2 regions of the Sorangium sp. So ce887 genome follow, and region 2 is predicted to be linked to the other one. Evidence: riboswitches for the same ligand, from Rfam matches in the RefSeq annotation. Region 2 holds a riboswitch; the other holds the start of a gene.

Region 1 (7,212 bases), 1.0 Mb from region 2:
CTTCGCGCGGATCGTGAACCGGTGACGCAGGTAGTCTGTCTCCAGGGCCGCGCGCGACGTCGCGGCGCGGACGTCGACGTGCACTTCGGTTCGGTCATTCTCCTCCGCCGGCTGCCAGCGCCTGATACCGGCGAGTCCGCCGCGCCGCTCGACCGCGGTCGCGGCGTCCGTCGCGACGTCGCGCGCGAACACGATAGCGTCTGCGAAGTTGGACTTGCCGCTGCCGTTCGGGCCGACGAGCACCGTGAAAGGGGCCAGCTCGACGCTGGCCTCCGCGATGCTCCGGTAGTTCCTGAGCTCGACGCGCCGCCACATCTGTACCGGGGCTTCATCGCTCGGTGGCGCGCCGTCGTCGACATACCGGCGCACTGCCAGGCTGAACCCGTTCGCCGCGATCTCGTCGACGTCGACGAGGCGTGCAACACCAGGGACGTCGCTGGCCGACCGGAAGGTCGTCGCCATCTTCACCACGTCATCGGGCCCGAGCCGGTTCCTCGTACGCCCCTCCTGGACCCCTCCCGAGGCGTCAATGAAGAGCACCTTTCGCTTTCTCGACGCCGGCTTGTCGCGGCTCAGTACGAGGAGCGCAGCGGGGCCCCTCCTCGCTGGCAGCAGGTTGGCAGGGAGCCCGACCACCGCGTCAAAGAGGTCGTCCTGCAGCATTCCCTTGCGGATTTCCCCCTCGGTTCCTCCGCGAAACAGCACGCCGCCGGGCGCCAGCATCGCCATCACCCCCGAAGGGTGGAGGCTGGCGAGCATGTGCTGCAAGAAAGCGAATTCACTGCGGTTTCTAGGAGGCACGCCATACCGGAAGCGCGCGTGACGGTCGCGCTCCACCACGTCATGCCCCCCCCACGAGAGGCCGACCGGCGGAACGCAGAGGACGCGGTCGTGCTGCACGAGATGCCCGTCCACGGTGCTGCGCGGATCGCGAAGCGTGTCACCCCTGTCGATCTGTGCGTCCGGCAGACCGGCCAGGAGCATGTTGATCCTGGCGAGCGTCCAGGCTTCGATGCTCTTCTCCTGACCACGGAGCGAGAGGCTTCGCCCGTCTCCGCCGCGGCGCTCGACGTAAGTCGCGCACGCGACCAGCAAGGCGCCGTAGCCGCACGCCGGATCGTAGATACGCATCCCCTCGGAGGGGGCGAGCAGCTCCGCCATCAGCTCCGCGATCGCGATCGTGGGGTGGGGCTCACCGGCGCGCTTCGCGTCCCGGAGGTCCATCTCCTCGAGAAACATCTGGAAGGCGCGCCCCAGCGTGTCGGGCGTGGCCAGATCCCCGTCTCGAAGCGACATCCCCGAGAGGAGCTGGACGAGCCTGTAGAGGAGGCGGAGGCGCTCCCTGCGATCCCCGAAGCGTCGCTCGTCCGTGAAGTCAACCCAGGAAAGCACGCCGTCGAGAGCCGGATTGCTCTCCTCGAGCGCCGCACAGGCCCGGTTGAGCGCCAGGTCGACCTCCGGAAAGCTCCCCTCCACCGTCGCCCATCGCGCGTGGACCGGCACGGCGACGTTGAACGTGGAGGGTTCCGCGTCGTTGAGGCGCTTCAGGAGGAGCAGGACGGCGATCGTCATCCGGTGCTGCCCGCTCGGACCGAGCGCGTGCCGAAGGAGTTTGTCTGCCTCGAGCAGGCAGCCCACGATCTGTTCCTTCGTCAGCCGACCGTCTTGCGCTGCGCTCCTTGGGCCGAGCCGGGCCGCTACGGCTCCCTGTGCTCCCGCGGCGCCGCGCGCCGCGCTCTCAGGGGAGCGGTCCTCCAGCAGACGCGCGACGAGGACGGTCTTGTCACGCCCGCGAGCGTCGAGGCCGAGCGCACGGCACAGCTCCTTCAGCTCATCGATGCGCAAAGCGCGCAGCAGCTCCTCGACCTGCAGCTCCGGCGCCGAGAGCATCGCGTCGATGATCGCCGCCTTCTTCCGCCGGTCGGGCAGGTCGACCCCGAAGCGGTCGGCCAGGGCCGTGAGATCAGCCCGGGGGAGCAGCAGCAAGACGTCGCGGGGCGTCGGCATGGCTGCGCGAACGATACACGCGCGCACCGCGGGTCGCGAGCCTGCCTCCTTCCGCCGCCGCTGCCGCCGCTGCCGCCGCGAACGTCATTCCCTCGCCCCCGCGCACGCCAGGGTCGCGCGCTCGGCCACGCGGGCTTGAGCGCAGCACCCCCTCACTCCCAGTACAGCGTCGCCCGCCCGATCGCCGTGAAGGGCCACCCCGGCGAGTAGTGGATCCCCGTGACCGCGGCCGGCTCGTACGGCAGCCGCGAGTCGCTCGCGAACTGGACCTCGCGCCACGTCGTGTCGAGGAGGTTCTGGATGTCCACGGCCACCTCGACGTTCCTCCACCGGAGCCCCGCGTTCGCGTCGACGACCGTGAACCCCTCGGCGGTGAGCGACTCGTCCTCGGTCGCGGGCCGCGCGCCGATCGCCTTGATCCGCAGGGCGGCGAACGGCGTGAACGCGCCGAACGTCGGGCGGACGCCGACCCCCGCGGTCAGCGTCCGGGTCGGCGCGAGGGCGACCGCGCTCGCGTTGCCGGCGTTCACGCGGAAGCGCGCGCGGGTGAAGGTCGCGTCCACGTCGGCGAAGAGCCAGCTCCCGAGCCGGTAACGCGCGCCGATCTCGACCCCGTAGCGCCGCGTCTGCCCCGACGCCTCGGTCACGCCGGCGTCGCCGCTCCAGACCAGCTCGGAGTCGAGATCGAGCAGGAACCCGGCCGCGCTCAGCGAGAGCCCGCGCACGGGCGCGACCCGCGCGCCGACCTCGTAGCCCGTCGCGGGGGTGATCAGCGTCGCCGCCCCCTGGGCCAGCACCACGCCCCGGGCGTCGTTCGAGTGGAAGCCGCGCCCGTAGTGGGCGAAGAGATCGACCCCGTCGATCGGCGAGACGATCGCCGTGAGCTTCGGGAGGAGCTGCATCTGCCCCTGGGCGCCGCTCGACCTGTTCCCGGTCGCCTGGAGGTCCTCGCGCAGGTCGTCCACGTTGACGTCGATCCACTGCCCGCGCGCGCCGAGCACGAGGCGGAGCCAGCGCCGGAGCCGGGCGTCCTGCTCGACGTAGACGCCGATCTGGCCCTCGTCGATGTGGGTCCGGTCCCTCTCCTCGAGCCGCTCGCGCGCCTGGTCGTGGTGGAGCGACTTGTCGATCCCGTCCGCGCGGAGCTGCGCGCCGAGCGAGGTCGTGAACCTCGCCCCCCCGAGCTCGAACTGCTTGCGGAACCGGAGATCGGCGCCTGCGACGGTGCGGTCGTCGTTCTGCTCGATCTGATCGCCGTGGACGGGGTCCTCGCTGAAGAACGTGAAGTTCGAGTACAGCGTGAAGCGATAGCTGAGGAGGTAAGCCATCGCGCTCAGGTCGGCGTCCCGCCACGCGGTCGAGAGGGAGACGGACCCCATGTGCCGCGCGGTCGACCCGCCCTCGGTCGGATCGACCGCGCCGAAATGATCGATGCACGGCTGTCCGAAGGCGGAGGGCGGGGGGTTCAGGCCGCCCTGCTCGCCCTCGCCGCACACGGCGCGCGCCGGGATCTGGCCGGAGCCGGACCAGGTCGACCCGTAGGACATCCAGGTCATCTGGACCTTCCCGGCGCCGCCGAGGTCGTGCGTCGCCCTCAGGAACACGTTGAAGCGCTCGAGCCGCTCCGGATTGAGGAACGGCCCGTCGTTCCGGTAGACCTCCGCCGCGGCCACCGCGCGCCAATCGTCGCCGAGATCCGGCGAGGCGATCACGAGGCCGCGCAGGATGCCGTACTGCCCCACGCTGAGCTGCGCGGTGCTCTCGTCGAGCTTCTCGGCGAAGCGGAGGTTGACGGCGCCCGCCGTGCCGAAATCGCCGATGCTCGCGTAATAAGGCCCCTTGTAGCCGTCGAGCCCTGTCACGAGCTCCGGGATCATGAAGTAGAGGTCGGTGAAGCCGTGCCCGTGGCCGTGGCTGACCAGGTTGACGGGCACCCCGTCGACGAAGAAGGCGACGTCGGTCCCGTGGTCCGCGTCGAAGCCGCGCAGGAAATACTGGTTCGCCTTGCCGCCGCCGGCGTGCTGCACGGCGAAGAGCCCGGGGACCGCCTCGAGGATGTCGCCCGGCCGGAGCCTCGGCCTGAGCTCGAGCTCGCGGTACCCGACCGAGACGCGCGAGGCGGCCTCGCTGCCCGGCTTCTCCGCCTGCACCGTGACCTCGAGCGCGCCCCCGTCCGCGGGTGCCTCCGGCGGCTCGACCTCGGCGCGCGCCGGCCGCGCGGTTGCCAGCAAGAGGGCCAGTGCGGCGATCCAACGGAGCGGATGGCGGTGTTCGTGGCCGTTCGTGACCGTCTCGCGGAGCATTCGTGTCCTCCTTCGCTGCAATCGCGCGGAGCGGCGCCGGGCCGCTCGTGTCGAGCTCCGCGAGGAAGAAAAGGCGAATCCGGCGCGATGCGCTGGACCGACCTCTCGCCCCCACGGGCGACCGAAAGGCATCGCGGGGGGCGGTTCGGGATCCGGGACGTGCGCAGAGATGCACCGGCTCGGACCTAACCGCCTCCCTCGAGGCTCCCAGGTCGAACCGGCATCGGATGTCTCCCCGTCGCCGGGCGCTGGCAGGTCTTCGGGCTCGCGAGCGCTCCGGCCGGGCCGGCTTCCTACTGTCCACCGCTTCCCAGCCCTCGCGGGCCAGTGCTTGTCGTGGGAGGTCGTTCTCGCTTACCGCTGCGGGGCAGCCCCGGAATTTCACCGGGTTCCCTATTCAGCCTGGACAGGCGCCCAGGCACCAGCGCGGGCGCACCCTACGGTAGCGCCCCTCCGGCTGTCAATCGCTCCCGCTCACCTCGCCCGCTCCGCTCGCAGGTCTCGCGCCGCGCGCGGTCCGAACGTTCGAGCTCTAGCGAGGATGGGCTCGCTCCTCCGTGGAACGCGTGCTAAACGGCCGCCGCTGTATATATGCCGCGTAATGACCTCCGCAACATCGCCATCGTCGCCCACGTCGACCACGGGAAGACGACCCTCGTCGACCACATGCTCCGCCAGTCGGGCGCCTTCCGGGAAAACGAGGTCGTGGCCGAGCGGGTCATGGACTCGAACGACCTCGAGCGGGAGCGCGGCATCACGATCCTCGCGAAGAACACGAGCATCCGGTACCGCGGCGTCAAGATCAACATCGTCGACACCCCCGGCCACTCCGACTTCGGCGGCGAGGTCGAGCGCACGCTGATGATGGCCGACGGGGCGCTGCTCCTCGTCGACGCCGCCGAGGGCCCGCTGCCGCAGACGCGGTTCGTGCTCTCGAAGTGCCTCCAGCGCGGCTTCCCGATCATCGTCGTCATCAACAAGATCGACCGGAGCGACGCGCGCGCCCACGAGGTGCTCTCCGAGGTGTTCGACCTCTTCTGCGATCTCGAGGCGAGCGACGGGCAGATGGACTTCTCGACGCTCTACGCGGTCGCGAAGTTCGGCCAGGCCAAGCGCGAGCTCGAGCACGAGGGCACGGACCTCGTGCCGCTCTTCGAGACCATCCTCGAGCGGGTCCCCGGCCCCTCCGGCGACCCTGACGGGCCGCTCCAGGTCATCGTCTGCAACACGACCCACGACGACTACGTGGGCCGGCTCGCGGTCGGCCGCGTGGTCCGGGGCACCGCCCGGTCCGGCGCCGACGTCGCGCTCCTCGGCGAGGACGGGCAGTCGCGCGGCTACGTGAAGATGCTCTACGCCTACGAGGGGCTGAAGCGGGTCTCGGTCGAGAGCGCCGTCGCGGGCGAGGTGATCGCCATCGCGGGGCTCGATGCGGTCACGATCGGCGACACGATCGCGGATCCGGCGAGCCCCGAGGCGCTGCCGCGGATCGTGGTCGAGGAGCCGACGATCAAGATGAAGATCGGCGTGAACACGTCGACGTTCGCCGGCAAGAGCAAGCAGTCGAAGTACCTGACGAGCCGTCACCTGAAGGAGCGGCTCGAGCGCGAGGCGATGAAGAACCTCGCCATCCGGGTGGAGCCGACCGAGGTGCCCGACACGTTCGTGGTGCTCGGCCGCGGCGAGCTCCAGCTCGCGATCCTGGTGGAGACGATGCGGCGCGAGGGGTACGAGATGCAGCTCTCGAACCCCGAGGTCGTGACGCGCGAGATCAACGGCGAGGTGATGGAGCCGGTCGAGCTCGTGGTCGTGGACGCGCCGGACACCTACGTCGGCATCGTGACCGAGCGCCTCAGCGGCCGGCGCGGCCGGATGGTGAAGATGACGAACCCCGGCTTCGGGCGCGCGCGCCTCGAGTTCCGGGTGCCGTCGCGCGGGCTCATCGGCTTCCGTGGCGAGTTCCTGACGGCGACGCGCGGGACGGGCCTGCTCAACACGATGTTCGACGGCTGGTCGCCCTGGGGCGGCCCGATGATGCGCCGCCCGACAGGCGCCATCGTCGCCGATCGCATCGGCGTGGCGACCCCGTACGCGCTGCACCACCTCCAGCCGCGCGGGATGTTCTTCATCGTCCCCGGCGTCGAGGTCTACGAGGGGATGATCATCGGCGAGCACAACCGGCCGAACGACACCGACGTCAACGTGATCAAGGAGAAGAAGCTCTCCAACGTGCGCAACCACGGCAAGGACGAGAACGTCCTCCTGGCCAGCCCGCGGCTGCTCACGATCGAGACGGCGATGGAGTGGATCGACGGCGACGAGCTCGTCGAGGTCACGCCCGACGCGGTGCGCGTCCGCAAGAAGGTGCTCGCGTGCAACCGCCGGGAGCGCCGCGAGGACGCGATCGAGCAGTCGCAGGCGGTGGAGTGATCGGCCGGGGGCGCCCGGCGGCGAGCGCCCCTCCCCTGCCCGCCCGGGTGTAGACTCCCGGGGATGAGAACGACGCTGCTTTCAGCGCGGTTGGCTTCGCTCGTCGCGCTCGCGGGGGCGAGCGCCTGCGGCGGGAGCGTGGTGGTCGACGGCTCCCCGGGGGGCGACGACGGCTCCGGGGGCGCGAGCGCGACGTCGAGCGCGAACGCGACGTCGAGCGCGAGCGCGAGCGCGGGCCCGCAGACGGCGAGCTCCAGCGGGACGGGCTCGGCCGAGTCCGTGAGGGCCTCGTGCGATTTCTTCTGCGAGCTCTTCGATGACACGGCGTGCCGGGAGCCCGGCTGTCGCGAGGCCTGCGTCGCTCTGCTCTCGGAGCCGCGCCCCTGCAACGACCTGACCGCGCCGTACTTCGACTGCATGGGCGGGATCGTCCACATCGGGTCGTTCACGACCTGCGAGGAGATCTCGGCGT
Region 2 (7,212 bases):
CGGCACGACCGCCACCCGGGACACCCGCGCCGCGAGCGCCGCGAGCGCGTCGGCGAGGTAGGGCGTCGCGAGCTCGATGTAGCCGTGCTGCACGACGATCCCGGGCCGCGAGGCGCGGTAGTCGGCCACGAGCGCCTCGAACTCGGCGTTCGACGCGGCGTCGCGGCTGCCGTGGCCGATCAGCAGGAGCCCATCGTCATGCATGCGAGCGCCTCCTCCAGGGTGAGCGGAAGGCCTGCGTGGCCCCGCGGGGGGGACGGGCTCATCCGGGTCCAGAGCTCCGCGACCCAGGGCCGCCTGAGCCGCGCCCGCGCGAGGAGCTCCCCGCGCGCGAACACCTCCCGCGGCGGCCCGTCCGCGAGGACCTGCCCGTCGCCGAGCAGGATCGCGCGCGTCGCGAAGAGCGGCACGAGATCGACCGCGTGCGTCGCGGCGACCAGCGTGGTCCCCTGCTGCTCGGAGAGGGCGCGCAGCGTCCGGCAGAGGGAGAGCTCGCCCTCCGGGTCGAGGCCCGCGGTCGGCTCGTCGAGCAAGAGCACGCGCGGCTGCATCGCCAGCATCCCGGCGATGCACGCGCGCTTGCGCTCGCCGAAGCTCAGCGCCTCGATCGCGCGGCCCTCGAGGTGCGCGATCTGCACGGCGGAGAGCGCCGCCTCGGCGCGGCGCCGCGCCTCGGGCGCGGGCAGGCCCAGGTTCCTCGGGCCGAACAGGACGTCGTCGAGGAGCGTCGCGCCGAGCAGCTGGTCGTCCGGGTCCTGGAGCACGAGCGCGGCGCCCGCGGCCACGGCGTCCGAGGGCGAGCCCACGCGGCGGCCCGAGATCTCGACGCTGCCGCCGGGCACGGGGAGGAGCCCGACGAGCGCCCGGAGCAGCGCGGTCTTGCCGGCGCCGTTGCCGCCGAGCACCGCCACGGACTCGCCCTCGGCGACGTCGAGGCGCACGTCGCGCAGCGCGGGCTCGGCGCCGCGGTAGCCGATCCGGGGGGCGCGCAGGGCGATGGCGCTCATCCCGCCTCCCCGGCGGCGACGCTGAGCCCGAGCGCCGCGAGGGCGGCGGCGGCGAACGCGAGGTTCGCGGCGGGCGCGCTCGCCCGGCGGTCGGCGACGGGGAGCTTTCCCTTGTAGCCGCGGAGCTGCATCGCGAGGGCGGCGTGCTCGGAGCGCTCCAGGGTCCGGAGCGCCACGACGCCCGCGACGGCGCCGGCCGAGCGCGCGGCGGCGCGCGGGTGCGCGAACCCGCCGCGGAGCGCGGCGGCGCTCCACGCGCCGTCGGCCGCGCGCTGGAGCACGCCGGCGAAGCGCCGCGCGAGCGCGAGCAGCTCGACAAGGGCCGCGGGCGCGCCGAGCCCGGCGAGCGCCGCCTCGATCTCGGCGGGGGCGGTGGCGCTGGCGAGCCACCGGAGCACCGCGGCCGCCGCGAGGACGCGCGCGGCGATGGTCGCGGCGCGGCCGGCCCCCTCGCGCGTGAGGGCGTCGAGCGGGAACGGCGCGCCCGCGAGGAGCGGCTCCCCCGGGGTGAGCGCGAGCGCGAGCGCGGCCGCGAGCCCCCCGACCCACGCGGCGGGCGCGAACGCGCGGAGGACGGCGCCCGCCGTCACGCCCTGGAGGCGGAGGGCCGCGCACGCGACGACGAGCAGCGCGGCCGGCGTCCAGGGCGAGCGCGCGCCCGCGGCGACGCAGCACGCGGCCACGGCGGCCCCGAGGCGGAGCCGGGGATCCACGTCGCGGAGCCGCGCGGGGAGATCAGTCGGCACGGAGCCCTTCGCCGCCGGGCTTGCCGGCGGGCTGACCGGCGCGCTCGACGAAGAGCACGCGCGAGAAGTAGCCCAGGGCGAAGCCGGAGAGGAGCCCCGCCCAGAGGAACGCGAAGAGCAGGAGATCGCCCTCGAAGCCCGCGAACAGCGGCCCCGTGTCGTGGCGCCCCGCGTCCTCGGCGACGCGGCGGATCACGGCCTCGTCGACCCCGTCCCAGGAGGCGTTGCCGCACGCGACGAGCCCGAGCGCGGCGGCGGCCGGGAGCGCGGCGGTGAGCCGGAGCGCGGCGGTGAGCCGGAGCGCGGCGGTGAGCCGGAGCGCCGCAGCGCGCGCGCGCCGTGCGAACGCGGGCAGCGCGCGCTGCGCGACCCGCCGCGTCACGACGCCCCCGCGGCGAGCGGGACGACCCGCAGCCGCTCCAGGATGTCGGGCCGCCTGGAGCGCAGGAAGACGAGGGCCCCCGCGGTCATGGCGCCCTCGAGGAGGCCGAGCGGCAGCTGGGTGGGGACGAAGGCGAGGGCGACGCCGGTGAACATGGACGTCACCGACCCTTCGCCAGCGAGCCCGAGCGCGAGCTCGAGCGCCGTGGTCGCGTACGTGGCCCAGTCCGAGGTCACGCCGGCCAGGAACCCCGCGACCCAGAGGCTCGCGCCGCAGCGCTGCGCGAGCCGGAAGGCGAGGTACCCGGTGAACGCGCCCGCGATGCCCATCGACGCGACGTCGGCGCCGAGCGTGGTGAGCCCGCCGTGCGCCAGGAAGAGGGCCTGGATGAGGAGCGCCACCACGGTGACGAGGACGGCCATCCAGGGGCCGATGAGCACCGCGGCGAGCCCGGTGCCGCACGGGTGGGAGCAGGTCCCGGCGGTCGGCACCGGCACGGGCATGCACGAGATCGCGAAGACGGCGGCGGCGACGAGGCCGACGAACGGCTTGTAGAAGACGTCCTGCCGGGTGCGCTGCCGGAGCAGGTGGAGGGCGATCGCGACGAAGGGCAGGGCGATCGCGTTCCAGACCGCGCACCAGCCGAGCGGCAGGACGCCTTCCGCGAGGTGCATGGCGGCCGCGGGCCGGGCCGCGAGGAGCGTCACCAGGAACACGCAGGCGATGGACACGGCACGGCCGTGGGGACCGATTTCGGCGCTCCGGGTGAGGTCCGCACCCGAACGCCACGAAGACGTGCGCAAGCTGCACCTCGTGGGGGGCTCGGGTAGGTCTCCCGGCTCATGGGTTCAGGGAGCTGTTCGAGCTCCCAGCGCTGCGTCCACCTTCCCAGGCCTGTTCATGAGGCCCAGTGGTCTTCGGAGGCAGCTCCCCACTCACGGTGGCGGTACCGCGCCGGTTTCGCACCGGCTTCCCTGTTATGCCCTGAGGGCACCCGAGGCGTAGATTGTCAGATGGAGCTCGGTAGTCCCGTTTCGCGCCCGGCGTCAAGGAGGTCGCGCCGCGATCACGAGGAGGCGCTCGTCTCGCGGCGGGTGTCTCGCGGCGGGTGTCTCGCGGCGCGCGTCTCACGCCGGACCGCGCTCGTGACGCGCCGGGCGTGCGAGCTCCCGCCTCGTGCCGTCCGGCCCGCTGCTGGCCGTCGAGCGCTCCGTTCGTCCGGACGTTCGGCGGGGCGGGGGTGCCCGCGCTGAATCGCGCCGCGCCCTCGCCGCATGACGAGCGGGCGGTCCGGCGCTGCCGCGGTGTGCCGTGCGCGGATGGCGCCGTCCTGTCGAGCCGACCGGCAGCTCCACGCGTGATCGCGCCCTGTGCAATGGGGGAATCGAAGAAGGAGAAGGTAAGGAGAAGGAGAAGGAGAAATTGACCGAGACGCACGAGGCAAAGCTTTCTCGAAAATGCTGCAAGCCTTGTGCTTCTGTAGTTAAAGTCTCTTTACTTGCTCACCTCAGGGTCGCTGCTGGCTCCGGCGTCCTCTCGGGGCGTGCGCCGCCCGTGCGCGCGGCGCAGGTGCTGGGCCCTCTCGGAGCGTGCACGCCCCGTGCGCGCGGCGCACGCCCCGGTGGCTTTCTCGCGGCAGTGTGCCTTGTTTGTCCTGGCTCTTTACTTGTGAGCAGGTGTTCCGTGCCTGGCTCCCTTCGTCGCGGCGTCCGCCGCGAGGGGGCGGCGGGCTCTCGTGTTCTCCTTTCCGAGAACGCGAAAATGGACTCCGCCGGAGGGTGTCTCCCGTGCACGGGTATGCCCGGCTCGAACGCGCATTCGCGGGAATGGGCGGCGTCTGCGCTGTGCGGTCATCTGGCTGTCCTCGTGCCGGGCGCAATCCGCTCACCCGCGTGCATGCCTTGCACTTTGTTATCGACAACCTGCTCTCGGATGCCACACTCTGATCACCGCATGCGCACCGGCGCGGTTCCCCCCCCGGCCCGGAGCGCGTGCGGGTTTTCTTGAGCACCGCGGCGGGCGTTCACGACGCCGCCGCGGTCCCCCTGCCGCGGTCATGTCTGGCCCCCCTCCAGCATGATGCGCGGTATTTTTTTGCCCTCTGGCGTGCGGCTCGGAAATTCACTTTCCGATGAACGCGGCCTGCGATTTCGCCAGGAAAGCTTTCATTCCGAGCTGCTGGTCGTCGCTGCCGAAGAGCGCGGCGAAGGCCTGGGCTTCCAGCTCGTTGGCGGCGGCGAGGTCGAGGCTTTCGCCGCGCAGGATGACGCGCTTGGCGGCGGCGACGGCGAGCGGCCCGCGCGAGGCGATCTTGAGGGCGGTGTCGCGGGCGCGCGCGAGGAGCTCGGTCGCCGGGAAGACGGCGTTGACGAGCCCGAACGAGAGCGCCTGCTCGGCGGTGATCATGTCGCCTGAGTAGATGAGCTCGCGTGCGCGTCCGGGCCCGACCCGTCGCAGCAGCCGCTGGGTGCCGCCGAACCCTGGGATGACGCCCAGGTTCACCTCGGGCTGGCCGAGCTTGGCGCCTTCCGCGGCGTAGATGAAGTCGCAGGCGAGGGCGAGCTCGCAGCCGCCCCCCAGCGCGAAGCCGTTGACCGCGGCGATCACGGGGAACGGGGCGGTCTCGATGAGGTCGCCGAGGCGGTGGCCTGCGTCGGCGAACCGCTTCGCGGCGATGCTGTTCATCGCGGCCATCTCGGCGATATCGGCGCCGGCGACGAACGCCTTGCCGGCGCCGGTCAGCACCGCCGCGCGGACCTCGTTGCCCTCGGCGGGCGCGAGCAGGTCGTGGAAGGCCGCGGTGAGCTCGCCGAGGACGGCGGGGTTCAGGGCGTTGAGCTTGTCGGGCCGCTGGATGGTCACGATGGCGACGTGGCCCGCGCGCTCGACGGCGACGAGCTGGAGCGTACCGCGAGCAGGGATCCCCGGCTGCTGTTCTTGAGCGGTCATGGGGTGGGGTTAGCAGCGCCCGGCGCCGGGGGGAAGCGCCTGCCTTGCGCCTCGGAAGGCGTCATTTCGTGCCTGCCTGGGCCTGCTATGCCGAGCCCGTGGCCGCTCCGACGAGCGGGCGATTTCCAGCGGAAGTCACGCGCCTGTTCCGGGACACGGAGGCGAGTCTGTGTTTCCGGCGGACTCAGCAAGCACCCCGCGGCAGTGCTTATACATTGCGTTCCTGGGCGCAGGCCGCACGCGGTCGTGGGGAATCGCGTGGACAGGCTGTCTCCCGAACCGCCAAAAATGTTCGCATCTCGCGGATGACGCGGCGTCCCTCCACCCCCGCCCCCGCTGGCGCCGTCGCGGCTCCCGCCTACACGGCCCTCCCCGTCTTCTGCCCCTTCTCGTCGTACACGTAGAACCCCCGCCCGCTCTTCTTCCCGTACCACCCCGCCGCCACGAGGTTCCGCAGCAGCGTGGGCGCCCGGTACTTCGAGTCCCCGAACTCCCGGTGCAGCACCTCCGCGATCGAGAGCACCGTGTCCAGCCCGATCAGGTCCGCGAGCTCCAGCGGCCCCATCGGGTGGTTCAGCCCGAGCCGCGCCCCCGCGTCGATGTCCTCCGGCGTCGACAGCCCCTCCTGAAGCGCGAAGCACGCCTCGTTCAGGAACGGGATCAGCATCCGGTTCACGATGAACCCGGGCTGGTCCTTCGAGGTGATCACCGTCTTGCCCAGCCCCACCGTGAGGTTCCGGACGGCCTCGTACGTCGCGTCCGACGTCTGCACCCCCCGGATGAGCTCGACGAGCTTCATCAGCGGCACCGGGTTCATGAAGTGCATCCCGATGACCAGCTCAGGCCGGCCGGTCACCGCCGCGAGCCGCGTGATCGAGATCGACGACGTGTTCGACGCCAGGATCGCCCCCTCTGGCATCGCCGCGTCCGCGAGCTTGAAGATCCGGCTCTTCACGTCGAAGCTCTCGGTCACCGCCTCCACGGCCAGGTCGACCCCCGACAGGCCGGCGATGCCGTCCGCGGCCGCGACGCGGCCGAGGAGCGCCTCCCGCGCCTCCGGGGCCATCTTCCCCTTCTCCACCTGCTTCGCGAGGATCGCGGCGATCTGAGCCTTGCCAGACTCCGCCAGCGCCCTCGAGACGTCGCACAGGACCACCTCGAGGCCCGCGGCCGCGGCGACCTGGGCGATGCCTCGCCCCATCTGGCCCGCGCCGATCACCCCGAAGCGCTTGATCGTCGTAGCTTCCATGCCCGCGGTTGATACCCGAAGCCGAGGGCGCGGTGAACCGCCCATGCCGACGGCCCGCCCGCTGGCCGTCCCCGCGGCAGAAGCGCGCGAAAGCTGCGCCCGCGCTTTTGCCGCGGGGGCGAGGATCCTTGAAACCGTGTCGTCTGCCCGGCTATCTTCGCCCGGCCGTGAACGGACCGGACCGAATTCGCGAGGTCCGCGGAGATACGATGAGCGTTGAGACGATTCGGATGGCCCTCGGGCGCCTGCAGGATGAGCCCGAGAACGAGGCAGCCTGGAACGAGCTCGCGGAGGCCGTGACTGCTCCGAACAACGGCGCGGGCGCCGGCGACGTCGAGCGCCTGCTCGGCGCGGCGCGCGGGCGGCACGAGGAGCGGCACGAGTGGCAGGCCGTCGCTCGCCTCCTCGAGCTGGAGATCGCGCTCGCCGCCGGCAGCCCCGTCGAGGGCGCGATGCAGGCGGAGCTCGCCCGCGTCTACCACGAGGAGCTCATCGACGTGGAACGCGCGACGGCCGCCTACAAGCGGCTGCTCGAGCTGCGCCCCGACGACGACGACGCCGCCGAGGCGCTCGAGACTGACGCCTCGAAGCGCGAGCGGTGGCGCGACCTCGTGGACCGCTACGTGGCCGAGGCCGAGGCCGCGACCGACGGCGCCTTCAAGAGCGCGCTCACCACGAGCGCGGCCGACATCGGCTACCGCTACGGCCGCGCCGAGCTCGGCGAGAAGGTGGGCGAGCTCATCGATCTCGCCCTCCAGCTCGACCCGAAGAACCGCCGGGCCGCCAACCTCGCCGAGATCGCCTTCGCCTCCGCGGGGGACTGGGACGCCGTCGTCCGCGTCCAGTCGCTCGTCAAGGCCGAGGCGGAGCGCAAGGAGG

What was found. A riboswitch is a leader RNA that binds a small molecule or an ion and turns the genes downstream of it on or off. The one in region 2 is predicted to bind cobalamin.
Region 1: it holds a riboswitch for cobalamin, as region 2 does, so the genes downstream of both, WMF36_RS05365 (TonB-dependent receptor) here and WMF36_RS01675 (energy-coupling factor ABC transporter permease) in region 2, are expected to answer to the same signal.

What each region holds. Positions count from the first base shown of each region.
Region 1 is NZ_CP150354.1:1,431,390-1,438,601, reverse strand. It holds gene WMF36_RS05370 (N-6 DNA methylase) at 1-2,007, opposite strand, end outside; gene WMF36_RS05365 (TonB-dependent receptor) at 2,160-4,310, opposite strand; cobalamin riboswitch at 4,556-4,738, opposite strand; gene typA (translational GTPase TypA) at 4,902-6,740, shown strand; gene WMF36_RS05355 (hypothetical protein) at 6,804-7,212, shown strand, end outside.
Region 2 is NZ_CP150354.1:415,316-422,527, forward strand. It holds gene WMF36_RS01655 (CbiX/SirB N-terminal domain-containing protein) at 1-204, opposite strand, end outside; gene WMF36_RS01660 (energy-coupling factor ABC transporter ATP-binding protein) at 180-1,007, opposite strand; gene WMF36_RS01665 (CbiQ family ECF transporter T component) at 1,004-1,753, opposite strand; gene WMF36_RS01670 (hypothetical protein) at 1,743-2,135, opposite strand; gene WMF36_RS01675 (energy-coupling factor ABC transporter permease) at 2,132-2,866, opposite strand; cobalamin riboswitch at 2,944-3,148, opposite strand; gene WMF36_RS01680 (enoyl-CoA hydratase/isomerase family protein) at 4,257-5,084, opposite strand; gene WMF36_RS01685 (3-hydroxyacyl-CoA dehydrogenase family protein) at 5,443-6,333, opposite strand; gene WMF36_RS01690 (tetratricopeptide repeat protein) at 6,543-7,212, shown strand, end outside.